DNA from 3 places in the Pantoea sp. KPR_PJ genome. Region 2 is predicted to be linked to each of the others. Evidence: predicted binding sites of a transcription regulator. Region 2 holds the regulator's gene; each other region holds the start of a gene.
The links. The regulator LexA, encoded in region 2, represses DNA repair genes until DNA is damaged. The targets are predictions, from matches to a motif close to TNCTGTATGTACATACAGNA.
Positions count from the first base shown of each region.

Region 1: a site for LexA is predicted at 1,929-1,948, ahead of dinB (DNA polymerase IV). Genes of this name have one in related genera too.
Region 3: a site for LexA is predicted at 1,444-1,463, ahead of mutH (DNA mismatch repair endonuclease MutH). Genes of this name have one in related genera too.

Region 1 covers NZ_JABMIK010000003.1:32,119-37,725, reverse strand. Annotated here, with positions in the region: gene HP564_RS08625 (NADP(H)-dependent aldo-keto reductase) at 1-680, shown strand, start outside; gene dinB (DNA polymerase IV) at 841-1,893, opposite strand; gene dpaA (peptidoglycan meso-diaminopimelic acid protein amidase) at 2,174-2,917, shown strand; gene HP564_RS08610 (class II glutamine amidotransferase) at 2,888-3,655, opposite strand; gene lpcA (D-sedoheptulose 7-phosphate isomerase) at 3,710-4,288, opposite strand; gene fadE (acyl-CoA dehydrogenase FadE) at 4,512-5,607, shown strand, end outside.
Region 2 covers NZ_JABMIK010000004.1:25,720-31,326, forward strand. Annotated here, with positions in the region: gene plsB (glycerol-3-phosphate 1-O-acyltransferase PlsB) at 1-690, opposite strand, end outside; gene HP564_RS10640 (diacylglycerol kinase) at 819-1,187, shown strand; gene lexA (transcriptional repressor LexA) at 1,294-1,908, shown strand; gene dinF (MATE family efflux transporter DinF) at 2,038-3,360, shown strand; gene HP564_RS10655 (CsbD family protein) at 3,551-3,763, shown strand; gene zur (zinc uptake transcriptional repressor Zur) at 3,811-4,332, opposite strand; gene HP564_RS10665 (conjugal transfer protein TraF) at 4,778-5,607, shown strand, end outside.
Region 3 covers NZ_JABMIK010000003.1:38,826-44,432, forward strand. Annotated here, with positions in the region: gene HP564_RS08635 (TerC family protein) at 1-488, opposite strand, end outside; gene mutH (DNA mismatch repair endonuclease MutH) at 535-1,212, opposite strand; gene rppH (RNA pyrophosphohydrolase) at 1,898-2,428, shown strand; gene ptsP (phosphoenolpyruvate--protein phosphotransferase) at 2,440-4,686, shown strand; gene lgt (prolipoprotein diacylglyceryl transferase) at 4,808-5,607, shown strand, end outside.

The sequences.
Region 1 (5,607 bases), on a different contig from region 2:
TGAATACCGACTATCTCGATCTCTATCAGCTGCACTGGCCGCAGCGCCAGACCAACTACTTTGGCAAGCTGGGCTACCAGTACAGCGAGAACAGCGTGCCGGTTACGCTGCTGGAGACGCTGGAAGCACTGGCCGAGCAGGTGCGTGCCGGTAAGATTCGCTATATTGGGGTGTCGAACGAAACGGCCTGGGGGGTGATGCGCTATTTACAGCTGGCGGAGAAACATGAGCTGCCGCGCATCGTCACTATTCAGAATCCCTACAGCCTGCTGAACCGCAGCTTCGAGGTGGGCCTGGCGGAGATCAGTCAGCATGAAGGGGTCGAACTGCTGGCTTACTCCAGTCTGGCTTTCGGTACGCTGAGCGGTAAATACCTGAACGGTGCAAAACCGGCAGGGGCGCGCAATACCCTGTTTAGCCGCTTTACGCGCTACAGCGGCGAGCAGTCGCAGCAGGCGATTGCGGAATATGTCGCCCTGGCGCAGAAGCACCAGCTGGATCCCTCTCAGATGGCGCTGGCCTACGTGCGCCAGCAGCCGTTTGTTGCCAGTACCCTGCTGGGCGCCACGACCATTGAGCAGCTGAAGATCAATATCGACAGCTTCAATCTGACGCTGGATGCTGAAGTGCTGGAAGCGCTGGAAACGATTCACCGCCGCTACACCTATCCAGCCCCTTAAGCCATCCTTTAGCCAGGCACCTGAGCAGGCGCCTGGCACACGGCCTTGATGCGCGCGCGTTCTGCCCCCTCTGTGCGGAACGCGTTGCCGTTCAACCCCGGCGGCCTGCCTTCAGGCGCTGCTGCCGATCGGCAAAACGGCAATTCGGTTGCTCCTCTGGCTACAGCCCCAGCAGCAGTTGCCGTTCAAGCTGGGGGTCGATCAGGGTCACGTGAAGTCCCACCAGCCGAACGCCGCGCCCGGCGCGCCGCTCATCCCACGTCTTGCGCGCCACCGCAATCAGATCCTCTTTGTTCAGCTCCGGCCAGATATGTTCCTGGGTGGTAAGCTGAAAATCGTTGAACTTGAGTTTGACCCCCTGCCGCGCAATCTGCCTGTCAGGCCGCACCTGCGTCAAACGGCGCTCCAGTTCTGCATAGAGAAAATCGATAATCTCCAGGCAGGCTTCCCAGCTGTGAATATCCTCCGCCAGCGTGCGTTCGACGCCGACGGATTTACGTTCGCGCTCAACCACCACGCCACGCTCATCAATACCGTGGCTGCGCTCCCACAGCACTCGACCAAACTTGCCAAAGCGCTTGAGCAACTGCGCCACATCCGTTTTCTGCACGTCAGCACAGGTATAGAGTCCCATCTCCTCCAGCTTTTTCGTTGCCACCTTGCCCACGCCCGGAATTTTCGCCAGCGGCAGCGACAGCAGAAAGCCGGGCATCTCCTGCGGCGTAATCACGTACTGCCCGTTCGGCTTGTTGAGATCGGAGGCGATTTTGGCGAGAAACTTAATGGGGGCGACGCCTGCGGAGGCGGTCAGCCCGGTCTCCTGAAAAATCGCCTCCCGAATATCGCGGGCGATCAGCGTGGCCGAGCCATGACAGTGCTTGCTGTCAGTAACATCCAGATAGGCTTCATCCAGCGACAGCGGTTCAATAAGCGGGGTATAGCGCAGAAAAACATCGCGGATCTGCTGTGACGCTTCTTTGTAGGCGTCAAAACGCCCCGGCAGCAGCTTAAGGTGCGGGCAGAGCTTGAGCGCCGTGGCGGTCGGCATGGCACTGCGTACGCCATATTTGCGTGCCGGATAGTTCGCCGTGCTGATCACGCCGCGCCGCTCACGGCTACCGCCAATAGCAATGGGGATATCACGCAACGCCGGGTTGTCGCGCATCTCTACCGCTGCATAGAAGCAGTCCATATCGACATGTATGATTTTCACGCTCGCTCACCATCCGTTTTCGCCACGCCTGATGATACTGTATAGATGTACAGATGCCAAAGCGTCCAGTGGCAACAAGGTAAAACGGTATGGCACAGCATGACCAAAGTTTACAAATTTTTGGTCGTTAATGATTCAGTAAAGCGCGAATTTAGCAGGTGGCGTCTTGATAAAAAAACAGACAATGCTAATGTTGCGCTGCTGTAGCGGAATTTTCCGATAATGCAAGTCTGAGACGCGTTTCGCGTCACCGTTCTTCCTCACTCAAGGTACACACAGCATGGGCAAAATCGCACTTCTGTTTGCGATGATTTTGATGCCAGCCCTCAGCATGGCAATGACTCCCGAACCGACGCAGTCGTCGACGCCGGTGAGTAAAGAATTAAAGAAACAGTTACTGGGTACGCCGGTTTATATTCAGATCTTCAAGGAAGAACGCACGCTTGAGCTGTATGGCAAAATCGGCAACGAATTCCGCCTGCTGGATGCCTATCGCATCTGTAACTTTTCCGGCGGTCTTGGTCCGAAACGTCGGGAAGGTGACTTCAAAAGCCCGGAAGGATTTTACAGCGTCAGGCTAAATCAGCTTAAGCCGGACAGCCGCTTTTATCGCGCAATCAATGTGGGTTTCCCGAACCAGTATGACCGCGAACACGCCTATACCGGTGCCTATCTGATGATCCACGGCGACTGCAAATCGATTGGCTGCTATGCCATGACCGACGCCTATATGGACGAGATCTTTACCTATGTGAACGCGGCGCTGCGCAACGGCCAGTCAGAGGTGAACATCAGCATCTTCCCGTTCCGCATGACCGACAGTAATATGCAGCGCCATCGCTACTCGACCTATGCCAGCTTCTGGCGCGAGCTGCAGCCTGGCTATGCCTACTTTGCCAAATATCGTCAGCCGCCAACGATTAACGTGACCAGCGGCAGCTATGTGATGAACAGCAGCAGCCCGGTCATGGTCAATCCCGAGGCGGCGTCTAAATCATTCCTGGCGCTCTCCAAGGCAGAATAACGCCCACTCGCCTGGCACGATGCGGTGCCAGGTTTCATTTCCCGTCAGCGGCTGCGTCGCAATCACCGTCACCACATCATTGGCGCTGGTGTGCTGCTGGAAATCAATCTCCACGTCCTGATCCAGCAGCTGCGCTTTGCCGAACGGTGCGCGGCGCGTGATCCAGTAAAGATTGGTCGAGCAGAACGCCATCAGGTAGCGGCCATCGGACAGCAGCATATTAAATACGCCCTTCTGCCGCAGTTCAGACGCCAGTTCGGCCACGTAGCGAAACACCGCAGGCCAGTTAGCGGGCGTGCGCGGATAGCGCATGGCGAGCTTGTGCAGGATCCAGCAAAACGCCTTCTCGCTGTCGGTTTCTCCCACCGGGCGAAAATGGCCAGTTTCCAGCTGGCGATAGCCCTTCAGCTGGCCATTATGTGCATAGGTCCAGTTGCGTCCCCAGAGTTCGCGGGTAAACGGGTGGGTATTTTCCAGTGACACCGGCCCGCGATTTGCCTGGCGGATATGCGCCACCACCGACTGGGACTTGATGGGGTACTCCTGCACCAGACGCGCAATCGGCGAGTTGTAGCTCGGTAGCGGATCTTTAAAGGTGCGGCATCCTCTGTCCTCATAAAAGGTGATGCCCCAGCCATCTTTATGCGGCCCGGTTCCACCGCCGCGCTGCACCAGGCCGGTAAAACTGAAACAGATATCGGTTGGAACGTTAGCGCTCATCCCGAGCAATTCGCACATAGCTACCGCCTTAGTCAGAAATGCCGCCTGGGTTCTCGCCGGCGGCCAGCCTTATTACTTCACCATCTCTTTTTCAATCAAGAGCATCAGGATATGGATCACCTTGATGTGGATCTCCTGAATGCGGTCAGCATAGCCAAAGTGCGGAACGCGAATCTCGATATCCGCAGAGCCAGCCATTTTGCCGCCGTCTTTGCCGGTCAGGGTAATGACTTTCATCCCCTGCGCGCGCGCCGCCTCAATGGCCTTAATGATATTGGCTGAGTTACCAGAGGTCGACAGCCCCAGCAGCACGTCGCCCGGGCGGCCCACCGCTTCGATATAGCGCGAGAAAACGTAGTCATAGCCGAAATCGTTGCTGACGCAGGAGAGATGGCTGACATCCGAGATGGCAATGGCCGGGTAACCTGGACGGTTTTCGCGATAGCGTCCGGTCAGCTCTTCCGCAAAATGCATCGCGTCGCAGTGGGAACCGCCGTTGCCGCAGGAGAGCACTTTGCCTCCTGCCTTGAAGCTGTCGGCCAGCAGCACAGCCGCGCGCTGAATAGCATGAATGTTCGCCTCGTCGCTAAGGAATTTATTCAGCGTATCCGCTGCTTCATTCAGCTCAGAGCGAATGATGTCCTGGTACATAGGGATGTCCTTGTTAGTAAAAGAGTGACCCTGCAAGTTTAACGGAATGGCGAGTTGCCGCAAAGCACAGGCCGCGCGAAAGCCAGCCCGTGCGCCGCGCGGAAAGCCCCGTTTTTGTGAGTAAGGTTGTAATTGTGATGTAAACGAATTGCTAATTATCAGCCAGTGGCATACATCTCTACCTATAACAGGTCAGACCTCTTACTACTACGGAGCTGTGATTATGATGGTTGTGTCGATCCTCGCGACGCTGGTATTGATCAGCGCCCTGTTTTATCACCGCATCTCGCTGGCGATGAGCAGCGCCATTCTGCTGCTGTGGACGCTTGCCTGGTCAGTAGCGAACGTCTGGACGCCCTGGCTGCTGCTGCCGCTGGCCATTATCCTGCTGCCTTTCAATCTGCCTGCCCTGCGCCGTGCCCTGTTTTCGCAGCCGATGCTGCAACGCTTTCAGCAGGTGATGCCGCCAATGTCGCGTACAGAAAAAGAAGCGATTGATGCCGGGACCACCTGGTGGGAGGGCGATCTGTTTCAGGGTAAACCCGACTGGCAGAAACTGCACAACTATCCGCAGCCGCGACTGACGCCGGAAGAGCAGGCCTTTCTCGATGGCCCGGTTGAAGAAGCCTGCCGCATGGCTAACGACTTTGAAATTACCCATGAGATGGCCGATCTGCCGCCGGCGCTCTGGGCCTATCTGAAAGAGCAGCGCTTCTTCGCCATGATCATCAAGAAGGAGTATGGCGGGCTGGAGTTTTCTGCCTACGCGCAGGCTCGCGTCCTGCAAAAGCTGGCGGGCGTGTCAGGCATTCTGGCGATTACCGTGGGCGTGCCTAACTCGCTCGGCCCGGGTGAACTGCTGCAACATTACGGCACCGACGAACAGAAAGATCACTACCTGCCGCGTCTGGCACGCGGTGACGATATCCCCTGCTTTGCCCTGACCAGCCCGGAAGCAGGCTCCGACGCCGGATCGATTCCAGACACGGGCGTAGTCTGTATGGGCGAGTGGCAGGGTGAACAGGTGCTGGGTATGCGCCTGACCTGGAACAAACGCTACATTACGCTGGCGCCGGTGGCCACCGTGCTGGGCCTGGCTTTCAAGCTCTCCGATCCTGACCATCTGCTGGGTGACACCGAGTCGCTGGGCATTACCTGCGCGCTCATCCCAACCAGCACGCCCGGCGTTGAAATTGGCAAACGTCATTTTCCGCTTAATGTGCCGTTCCAGAACGGCCCGACGCGCGGCAACGATATCTTTGTGCCCATCGATTTTATTATTGGTGGACCACAGATGGCAGGTCAGGGCTGGCGCATGC
Region 2 (5,607 bases):
GGCCTTCTCAATCGCTTTGGACTGCAACAGCTTGTTGAAAAGATCCTGCCGCGCCGGCAGACGCGGGCCGATGGCGGCCAGACGCTGGCGAGCAAAGTGTATGCGTGCCACACGTGCCAGCTTCTGCGCAATAGATTTATCGGTGCCGTGCTGCGTGGCCATCCAGCGCAGTGAGACCGTGGGGGAAAAACGTACAAAGCTGTCGCGACCGTTCCAGAGCGTGGCGAAAAACTTCTCTACGCCGTTCAGTTCGCGCAGGTGCGGGGCATCGTTGCCCTGAACCTCACGGCCCGGAGCACGCCCAAACATCACCGATACCGGCAGCATCTGGATATCCAGATTTGGATTGTTGCGATGCAGATCCAGATACTCATGGAAAATTTTTACCGATTCCGTGTTTGGCACGAAATAGGGAAACACGCGTGGCCCATCGTGAATAAACACATGGCGTGGCAGCAGCGCGCCGTCAATTTCCAGCGGAACAAGCGGATCGGGCAAATTATGTTTGAGACACTGCTGGCGCAGCGTCATTAAATCCGCCTTGGAATCGTATGGCAGCACGTACATAATCGGCCGCGTGGGATCAAGTCCATGTTCGGAAACGGGATCGGCCGGAATGGCCTTACTTTTTACCAGAACAGAGAGTGGTAAATTCAACAATTTATAATAAAGTTTACGCCAACCTGACATAGACAACATGAAGCCTCTTGTTAGCAAAGCGCCGCAAGCATAACAGAAAGTGCTGCGAAGATCTGTGGCGGTGCCAAACGCACCCGGCCCACACATTGACGTTAAACAACTAAAAGGGTTCCCTCGCAATGGCAAGTAATACCACCGGCTTACTCAGGATTGTGAAAGCGGCTGGCTACTCGTGGCAAGGATTACGCGCCGCCTGGCAGCATGAGGCCGCATTTCGTCAGGAGGCGACCGCTGCTATTGTCGCTATTCTGGTAGCCTGCTGGCTGGATGTCGATACCGTTGCACGTATCCTGATGATTGGATCGGTAGTGCTGGTCATCATTGTTGAGATCCTTAACAGTGCCATTGAGGCCGTGGTTGACCGTATCGGTCAGGAGCGCCATCCCCTGGCGGGACGGGCGAAGGACATGGGCTCCGCGGCCGTTTTGCTGGCGATTATACTGGCGATGTTTGTCTGGATCGCGCTGCTCTGGTCGCATTTGCGGTAGGCTTTCCATAATTGCCCAAATGCCTGTTATTTCCCTGGGTTTCGGTTTTCATTTCGCCAATACCTGTATATACTCACAGCGACTGTATAAACAACCAGGGGGCGGGATGAAAGCATTAACCACCAGGCAGCAACAGGTTTATGACCTGATTCGCGACCATATTAACCAGACGGGCATGCCGCCAACGCGTGCGGAAATTGCCTCGCAGCTGGGGTTCCGTTCCCCGAACGCCGCTGAAGAGCATCTGAAAGCGCTGGCGCGCAAAGGCGTGATTGAGATTGTCTCTGGCGCATCGCGCGGCATTCGTCTGCTGATGGAAGAAGAAGAGTCGAATGGCCTGCCGTTGATTGGCCGCGTCGCAGCCGGTGAGCCATTGCTGGCGCAGGAACATATCGAAACGCACTATAAAGTTGACCCTGACCTGTTCAAACCTTCTGCTGATTTTCTGCTGCGCGTTGCTGGTATGTCGATGAAAGATATTGGCATTATGGATGGTGACCTGCTGGCGGTGCACAAAACTCAGGATGTCCGCAATGGCCAGGTCGTGGTGGCGCGCATCGACGATGAAGTCACGGTAAAACGCTGGAAAAAGCAGGGCACGGTGGTTCATCTGCTGCCAGAAAATAATGACTTCGAACCTATCGTGGTCGACACCCGCACGCAGTCGCTGACCGTTGAAGGTCTGGCGGTAGGCGTGGTACGCAACGGCGAGTGGCTCTGACCAGCGCGTTTCAGATGCCGGCCGATCTCTGTCGGGCGTCTGAACGCGAATCCCTGCGTATGCGGTCTGGGCTACTAACACCCCGGTAGCCCATTCATCTTTCCTGCGTTTTCAGGCATGGACCGGCTGATGCGTCTCTTTACTGCACACGATCGACACCTCTGGCGGCTGGCGCTGCCGATGATCCTTTCTAATATCACCGTGCCGCTGCTCGGTCTGGTAGACACCGCCGTTATCGGTCATCTCGATAGTCCGATTTATCTCGGCGGCGTGGCGATTGGCACCACAATAACCAGTTTCGTCTTTATGCTGCTGCTTTTTCTGCGCATGAGCACGACAGGGCTTACCGCTCAGGCCTTTGGCGCACGCGATCCGCTGGCGCTCGCTCGCGCTCTGACGCAGCCGCTGATAATGGCACTGCTGGCTGGTGTGCTGTTTATCCTGCTGCGCGATCCGCTCAGTATCCTGGCAGGACGGCTGGCGGGCGGCGATCCGCAGGTGCTGGAGCAGGCCGCACGCTTTATCCATATCCGCTGGCTCAGCGCGCCTGCAACTCTGGCAAACATGGTTATTCTCGGCTGGCTGCTGGGCGTGCAGTATGTGCGTGCGCCGGTTGTTCTGCTGGTGGTGGGCAACAGCGTGAACATTCTGCTCGACCTCTGGCTGGTGCCTGGTCTGAAGTGGGGCGTGGCAGGTGCAGCAACCGCCACGGCGGTGGCAGAATATGTCACGCTGGCCGTTGGACTGGCGATGGTATGGCGAGTGCTGAAAATACGCGGTATCACCCCGGCGATGTTGCAGAAGAGCTGGCGTGGCGACATCAGCCGCCTGCTGCGCCTGAATCGCGACATCATGCTGCGGTCGCTGCTGTTACAGCTCTGCTTCGCCTCGCTAACGCTGGTGGGAGCGCGTCTGGGGCCGGAGATCGTCGCGACTAACGCCGTATTGCTGATGTTTATTACGTTTACCGCCTATGCGCTTGACGGCTTTGCCTATGCGGTCGAAGCCGTGTCAGGCGAAGCCTACGGTGCGCGTGATGGCGAAAAGCTGCTGGCGGTGTGGCACGCGGCGTGTCGTCAGGCGGGATGTGTGGCGCTGGCGTTTGCGCTAATTTATGCGGTGAGTGGTGAATCCGTTGTGGCGCTGCTTACCTCGCTGGAGCCACTACGGCAGCAGGTCGATCGCTATCTTGTCTGGCAAATCATTCTGCCGCTGGCGGGCGTCTGGTGCTATCTGCTGGATGGTCTCTTTATTGGCGCTACGCGCGGGCGCGAAATGCGCAACAGTATGGCTGTTGCCGCGCTGGGTTACTTCCTGACGCTGCTGACGCTGCCCTGGCTGGGTAATCACGGCTTATGGCTGGCAATAACCGTTTTCCTTGCGCTACGCGGCATCTCACTGTGGTTTATCTGGCGGCGGGAGTGGCGCTTAAGCCGCTGGTTTTCCAGCTGATTAGCCAGACGGCAGCGCCAGCAGGTGCTGATTTTTAACAGATTATTCTGTAATGATCTGTAATTGTCCGGCAGTTGCCGATTCGTCTACTACAATTACCTTACAACAGCGCAACAGAGCAGCGCTTTGTATTGTCGTACCGCCGTTACGCGGTGGTATGTAAAACTAAGGATGACGTGGAGGTCTGAAAATGAATAAAGACGAAGCGAGCGGTAACTGGAAGCAGTTCAAAGGTAAATTTAAAGAAAAATGGGGCAAGCTGACCGACGATGATATGCAGGTAATCGAAGGTAAACGCGACCAGCTTGTCGGCAAAATCCAGGAACGCTACGGTTACGCGAAGGACGAGGCTGAGAAAGAAGTCTCCGACTGGGAAACCCAGAACAAAGATTACCGCTGGTAATCCCCTTCACTCAGGATGAGTGAAAGAGCAGCACAGGGATGTGCTCTTTATCCCCGCTTTCCGCGCTTTTTCCCCTCTTTTTCATGGTCGTGGTTGCAGCTATCTGGATGAACACACGCCTCAACTTCAGCACAGCTTACACAGAGCCCATGCGCTTCAATCACGCTATGCCTTAACGCAAAGCGCGCTTCGCCTGCCAGATCGCCGATAATTTTTTCTACACCTTGCGCCTGTTTTTCGGTCACTGCCGCACAGCGATCGCATACCAGCATAACTGAGGTATGGGCGGGTGCCTCGAAGTGATGACAAACCACATAGCTGTTGTTGGATTCCACCCGGTGAATAAAGCCCTGCTCAAGCAAAAAATCCAGCGCACGATAGACCGTTGGCGGCTTTGCCTGTGGCTCCGTTGCGCGGAGGCGGTCCAGCAGGTCATAAGCGCTAATCGATCCATGTTGCGCAGCCATCAGACGTAATACCTCTGCGCGCTGCGTGGTCAGGCGCACGCCGCGCTGCAGACACAGTTTTTCCGCCTGGGTCATGATTTGCTCTGGCGTCATTGTCGACATGGTGATTCTCCGCTTAAAACGAGATGTTATTTTATCACATTAAATGTGCTTCCGCTGGGGTTACCGCGACGGACATTTTTTTGACTGTTTATTTAGCAAAACCATGTTGTTACAGGAAAATGACTTCTGTTGCGCTATTTCAGGACGTTTACTCAGGGCCAACATTATCGAGACATAATGAAACAAAATGGACGTTTTGCTTTACAACTCACCAGGTTAAGCACTAATGTTCATGGGTTCTTAAGGAAGGACTGGCCTTAATATCCTTTTTTGACTACCCCGCTACATAATAAAAGCGCTGATTTGCAGAGAAATCATCCAATCAGGCGAATAACAACGCTGTTCCAACTTACTTCACAGCAATGAACGGTTAGATGCCATTCACAATAGCGCTAACCACAAATTTCGAAGATGAATGTTTCCTGATCAAGGTGATGGCAGACAAATGGCGAACAACCCCACTCTGCGCTCTGCGCTTTTATATCCTGCTGCGTTAAGTGCAATTTTTCTTTCTTCCTCCGCGATAGCCGCGGGCACCTGGTATGATGCACGCAATGACGCCATGGGTGGCACCGGCGTTGCCTCCTCTACATGGAGCTCAGCCGTGCTGGCGAACCCGGCGCTGATGACCCGCGCTCATTCAGAGGATAACGTCGGAATTATCTTTCCGTCAGCGGGTTTGCAGGTCACGGATAAAGACAAAATGGTGGATAAGGTTGACGATATCAGTGATACCGTCGATCGCTATCGTGGCGTAATCGATAACCTGACCTTTCGCGATTTCCTTAACGGCTATCCGCAGCTTAAATCGGCGTCACGGGATGTCGCCAACCAGTTGCGCGATCTGCGCGGCAATAAAGCCAATGGTACAGCAGGGGTCGCGCTGGCGGTAACCGTCCCGAATGACACCCTGCCGTTCGCCTTTATCACCAAGGCATATGGAACGGTGCACCTGCGTGCTAATGTTGCCCAGAGCGATATTACCTATCTCGACGGCGTGGCGAACGGCACCATTATTCCTCTGCCGGGCGACCAGAATAATTTGCGCTCCAGCGCAAACGGGCTGGCGGCGCTGGTGACCGACTATGGTATCGCCGTGGCGCATGAGTTCAGCGTGGCAGGACATCCGGTATCGCTGGGGGTCACACCGAAGATTCAGAAAACCTGGCTCTATAACTATTCAGCCAGCATCTACAACTACGATAAAAACGATCTGAACGGTAGCCGCTACCGCAACGACAACACCGGTTTTAACATCGACGCTGGTTTAGCCAC
Region 3 (5,607 bases), on a different contig from region 2:
GCAATCACCACTGCGGCCATCATAATAAACAGATGATCGGAGAGGCCCACGGCGGTGATCACCGAATCCAGGCTAAAAATAATATCCAGCAGCATGATCTGCACAATTGCACCGAAGAAAGAGTGAACGTTAGATTTATGCTCCTCTTCGCCGCCTTCGATGGTTTCGTGGATCTCCATGCTCGACTTCCACAGCAGGAACAGGCCACCGCCCAGCAGGATGAGATCGCGCCATGAAAAGGCGTGGTCAAACAACGTAAACAGCGGGTTAGTCAGGCGTGCGACCCAGGCAATCGAGGCCAGCAGGCCAAGACGCATCAGCATGGCGCCCATCAGGCCGAGGCGGCGAGCGCTGGCCTGTTGATGTTTCGGCAGTTTTGCGACAACCAGCGACAGAAAAATGATGTTATCAATGCCCAGAACCACTTCAAGGATGGTCAGCGTACCCAGTGCCAGCCAGGCATTGGGATCGGTTATCCACTCAAACATGCTCACTCTCAATCTTAAACGAAAAGTAAACGGCGATTATACGCACTTAAAGTAAAAAGTGACGCGCCAGCAGAGGGGCAGTAAAGCTTTTCTTTAAATAAAAGCCGCGCGGCAGCGTCATAATCGGCTCGCCATGCTCACCGATACCTTCCGTCAGTGCCCGACTGTTGGCGGCTTTTGGCCGGATTTGTAGCCAGGCGCCGTGACGAGCGGTAATGCGCTCCACCTGGCCCAGTACAATCATATCCATTAGCTCTTCCCAGTCCTGACGCAGCCTGCGCTCTTCCTCTTCGTTCGGACGCCAGAGCAGCGGCGCGCCGACGCGACGCTGTGCCAGAGGAATAGCGCGATCGCCCTCTACCGGTATCCACAGCACGCGTGCCAGCTTATGACGCACATGGCTGGTTTCCCAGGTGACGCCGCTATTGCCCGTCAGCGGTGCCACGCAAACAAAGGTGGTTTCCAGCGGCTTACCCTGGGCATCAACAGGAATGGTCTTTAGCTCAATGCCAAGATGAGCGAAATCCTGCTCTGCTTTACTGCCTGCACTGGCACCCAGATAGCGTTCCAGCAGCATTCCTACCCAGCCCTTATCGCGCCGGAGATCGGCTGGCATCGGTAATCCGGCCTGGCTGGCAAGCTCTTCCAGCGTCTGACCCGCCAGCGCATGGGCGCGCGACAGGAGTATCGCTTCATTTTCGGGCGGAGCAGGGAGGAAATTCATCTCAGTAACCCAGTGGTTAAATTTTGTGCGATTTTTTCTCCCGACCTCTTTTCCACAGCGGGGTCTGGAGAGAGAAAACAGATAATAGCATGATTGATCATGCTTTTTTAATGGCAGGTCAGACAGACGACAGCGTCAAAGTCAGGGTTATCCCGGATTAACGGTAACAATGAACAGGATGTGAACCTGAGTTATCCACAGAAGAGTGGGATAACCCGGGGTCAGACGCGCTACTGGTTTCATTTACAGCCTTGACATCAGGGCAAAAGCGGCTTTTTTGGCCACTCGTGACTAAGTTTACTGCGTTGTCTGTGGATAAAAACGACGTCGATTGATATTTAACCAGTTGCGCGGTGCATGGGATAATTCCAAAAAAATCAGGCGCAGATGTTCTGAATAAGAGTGGTTTAATACGCTGTTTTATCGCAATAAAATTTAATTTTTTGTGCGGTGAGGGCGCCGGGGGCATAAAAGTTTATTCAGCTAATTCCCGTGTTCTGCACAAAGCTATCCACAGAAAACGTGAATAAGATCGCCCCTTTGCGTGCATTATTGTTTATAACTTTAGGCGATCCTGTGAGTTATCCAGGTTTTCTCTGGTGTTCTCCCCGTCAATCCAGTGGTTTACCGCCTGTGAGGAGTGTGAAACAATCAGGCTATTCAAATTTAGCTTTGAGGTAGTCCAGTGATCGATGATGATGGCTACCGCCCGAATGTTGGTATCGTAATCTGTAACAGGCAAGGACAAGTGTTGTGGGCCAGGCGCTTTGGACAGCACTCCTGGCAGTTTCCTCAGGGAGGCATCAATCCCGGTGAAACCGCTGAACAGGCGATGTATCGCGAACTGTTCGAAGAAGTGGGTTTACACCGTAAAGATGTTCGAATACTTGCATCTACCCGTAACTGGTTGCGCTACAAATTGCCAAAACGTTTGGTGCGTTGGGATACAAAGCCGGTGTGTATCGGCCAGAAACAAAAGTGGTTTCTTCTGCAGTTGATGTGCAATGACGCGGATATCAATGTGCAACACAGCAGCACGCCGGAGTTTGATGGCTGGCGTTGGGTGAGCTTCTGGTATCCGGTGCGTCAGGTTGTCTCCTTTAAACGCGATGTGTATCGCCGCGTCATGAAGGAATTCGCTGGCGTGGTGATGTCGATGCAGGAGAGTGCAGGGCAGCCGCGCAGTGCGCCAGCCCATCGACGGAAAAGAGGATAGGCCACGCTCTTATGCTCACTCAGTTGCGCGAAATAGTAGAAAAGGTGGCGAGCGCGCCGCGTCTGACTGACGCGCTCGACATTCTGGTCAATGAGATCTGCCTGGCGATGGACACCGAAGTGTGCTCCGTTTACCTGGCGGATCATGAACACCATTGCTACTACCTGATGGCTACGCGGGGTCTGAAAAAACCGCGTGGCCGCACCGTTACGCTGGCGTTCGACGAAGGGATCGTCGGCCTGGTGGGGCGGCTCGCTGAACCTATCAACCTGGCTGACGCGCAAAGCCATCCCAGCTTCAAATATATTCCTGCCGTTAAAGAGGAGCGCTATCGCTCTTTCCTCGGCGTGCCGATCATTAGCCGACGACAGCTGCTGGGCGTGCTGGTGGTCCAGCAGCGCGAACACCGTCAGTTTGACGAAAGCGAAGAATCTTTCCTGGTGACTCTGGCGACGCAGATGGCTGCTCTGCTGTCGCAGTCGCAGCTCGGTCAGCTGTTTGGTCAGTTCCGCCAGACGCGGGTGCGCGCCATTGCGGCCGCGCCAGGCGTGGCCGTCGCGCCGGGCTGGGTGGATGAAACCCAGCCGCTGCTGGATCAGGTGTCAGCCGCCTCTACGCTGGACGTTCAGCGTGAACGTGAGCGTCTGGTGCTGGCGATGAGCGAAGCCGCCAGCGAATTTCGCCGCTTCAGTAAGCGCTTTGCCGCTGGCGTGCAGAAAGAGAGTGCGGCCATCTTCGACCTCTACTCCCACCTGTTAACGGATGCGCGGCTGAAAAAAGATCTTTTCGAAGAGATCGAACGCGGATCGGTCGCTGAATGGGCGGTCAAAAAGGTTATAGAGAAATTTGCCGCTCAGTTCGCCAGCCTCAGCGACAGCTATCTGCGCGAGCGGGCGGGCGATCTGCGCGTGCTGGGGCAGCGCCTGCTGTTCCATCTCGACGATTCGCTGGTGGGGACTAACGCCTGGCCGGAGCGCTTTGTGCTGGTGGCTGATGAGCTTACCGCTACCACGCTGGCTGAACTGCCGCATGAGCGGCTGGCGGGCATCGTGGTGCGTGACGGTGCGGCCAACTCGCACGCCGCCATTCTGACGCGCGCCATGGGCATTCCCACGGTTATGGGCGCGGATATCCTGCCTGCGCAGCTAAATAAGCGCCTGCTGATTGTTGACGGCTATCGCGGCGAGTTGCTGATCGATCCTGAGCCGGTGCTGGTGCAGGAGTATCAGCGCTTAATCAGCGAAGAGAATGCGCTGAGCAAGATGGCGGAGGGGGTGGTCGATCAGCCGGGCGAGCTACAAAGCGGTGAACGCATTCAGGTGATGCTCAATGCCGGTCTGAGCCCGGAGCATGAGCAGACGCTCGACAGCTGGGTCGATGGCATCGGCCTCTACCGCACAGAAATCCCCTTTATGCTGCAAAATGGCTTCCCCTCAGAGGAAGAGCAGGTTGCGCAGTATCAGGGGATGCTACAGCTGTTTCACAACAAGCCGGTTACGCTACGCACCCTGGATGTGGGAGCTGACAAGCAGCTGCCTTACATGCCGATCAGCGAAGAGAACCCCTGTCTGGGCTGGCGCGGTATTCGCCTGACGCTGGATCAGCCGGAAATTTTCCTTGTGCAGGTGCGCGCGATGCTGCGTGCCAATGCTGCCTCCGGTAATCTGAGCATTCTGTTGCCGATGATCAGCCACATTGATGAGATCGACGATGCGGTGCGGCTGATCCAGCGCGCCGGGCGTGAAGTCGAGGAGATGCTGGGCTACGCGATCCCTAAACCGCGCGTCGGCGTCATGATCGAAGTGCCGTCGATGCTGTTTATGATCCCGCAGCTACAGTCGCGCGTCGATTTTGTCTCGGTCGGCACTAACGACCTGACGCAATATTTGATGGCGGTAGATCGCAACAATACGCGCGTGGCGAATCTCTACGACGCCTTGCATCCCGCCATGCTGCGCGCGCTGCACACTATCGCTACCGAAGCCCGTCTGGCGAATCTGGAACTCTGTCTTTGTGGTGAAATGGCTGGCGATCCGATGTGCGTCGCGCTGCTGGTTGGGCTTGGCTATCACCATCTCAGCATGAACGGCAAGAACGTGCCGCGCGTGAAATATCTGCTGCGCCATCTGGATAAAGAGGAAACGCAGAAACTCAGCGAGCAGGGGCTAAATGCCCATACTGCGTCCGAAGTTCGCCATCTGGTGGCCGCTTTTATGGAGCGGCGCGGACTAGGCGGTCTGATCCGCGGCGGGCGTTGAGCGTTATCCTCGTTTACATTTACGCTTCTCAGTAAAAAACCAGGCTGTGCTATGATGCGCAGCCTTTGACATATCCGCCTGGCGCCCGCTTTTTTCAGGGCTGAAAATTGAATGGTGAATGATGAATAACGGCTATATCGCATTTCCGCAGTTCGATCCGGTGATCTTCTCCATCGGACCGGTTTCGCTGCACTGGTACGGACTGATGTACCTTGTAGGCTTTGTTTTTGCCATGTGGCTGGCGGTTCGCCGCGCCAACAAACCTGGCAGCGGCTGGAAAAAAGAGGAGGTTGAAAACCTGCTCTATGCAGGGTTCCTCGGCGTCTTCCTCGGCGGACGTATTGGCTATGTGCTGTTCTACAACCTGCCGCTGTTTCTCGATAACCCACTCTATCTGTTTAAAGTCTGGGATGGCGGCATGTCGTTCCACGGCGGGCTGATCGGCGTTATCGTTGTGATGCTGATTTTTGCACGCCGTACCAAACGCACCTTTTTTCAGGTTTCTGACTTTATCGCGCCGCTGATTCCGTTTGGGTTGGGTGCTGGCCGTCTCGGCAACTTTATTAACGGTGAGCTGTGGGGCCGCGTCGCGCCTGACTTTAAATTTGCCATGCTCTTTCCCGGTTCGCGCAGCGAAGATGTGGCGCTGGCGGTGAATAACCCGCGCTATCAGGAACTGCTAAACACTTATGGCGTGCTGCCGCGTCATCCGTCGCAGCTCTATGAGCTGATGCTGGAAGGCGTGGTGCTGTTTATTATTCTGAATCTGTTTATCCGCAAACCGCGCCCGATGGGCAGCGTCTCCGGTCTGTTCCTGATCGGCTACGGCGCGTTTCGCATTATCGTTGAATTTTTCCGCCAGCCGGATGCGCAGCTTGGCCTGTTTGAAGGCGGCGTCAGTATGGGGCAAATCCTCTCCAT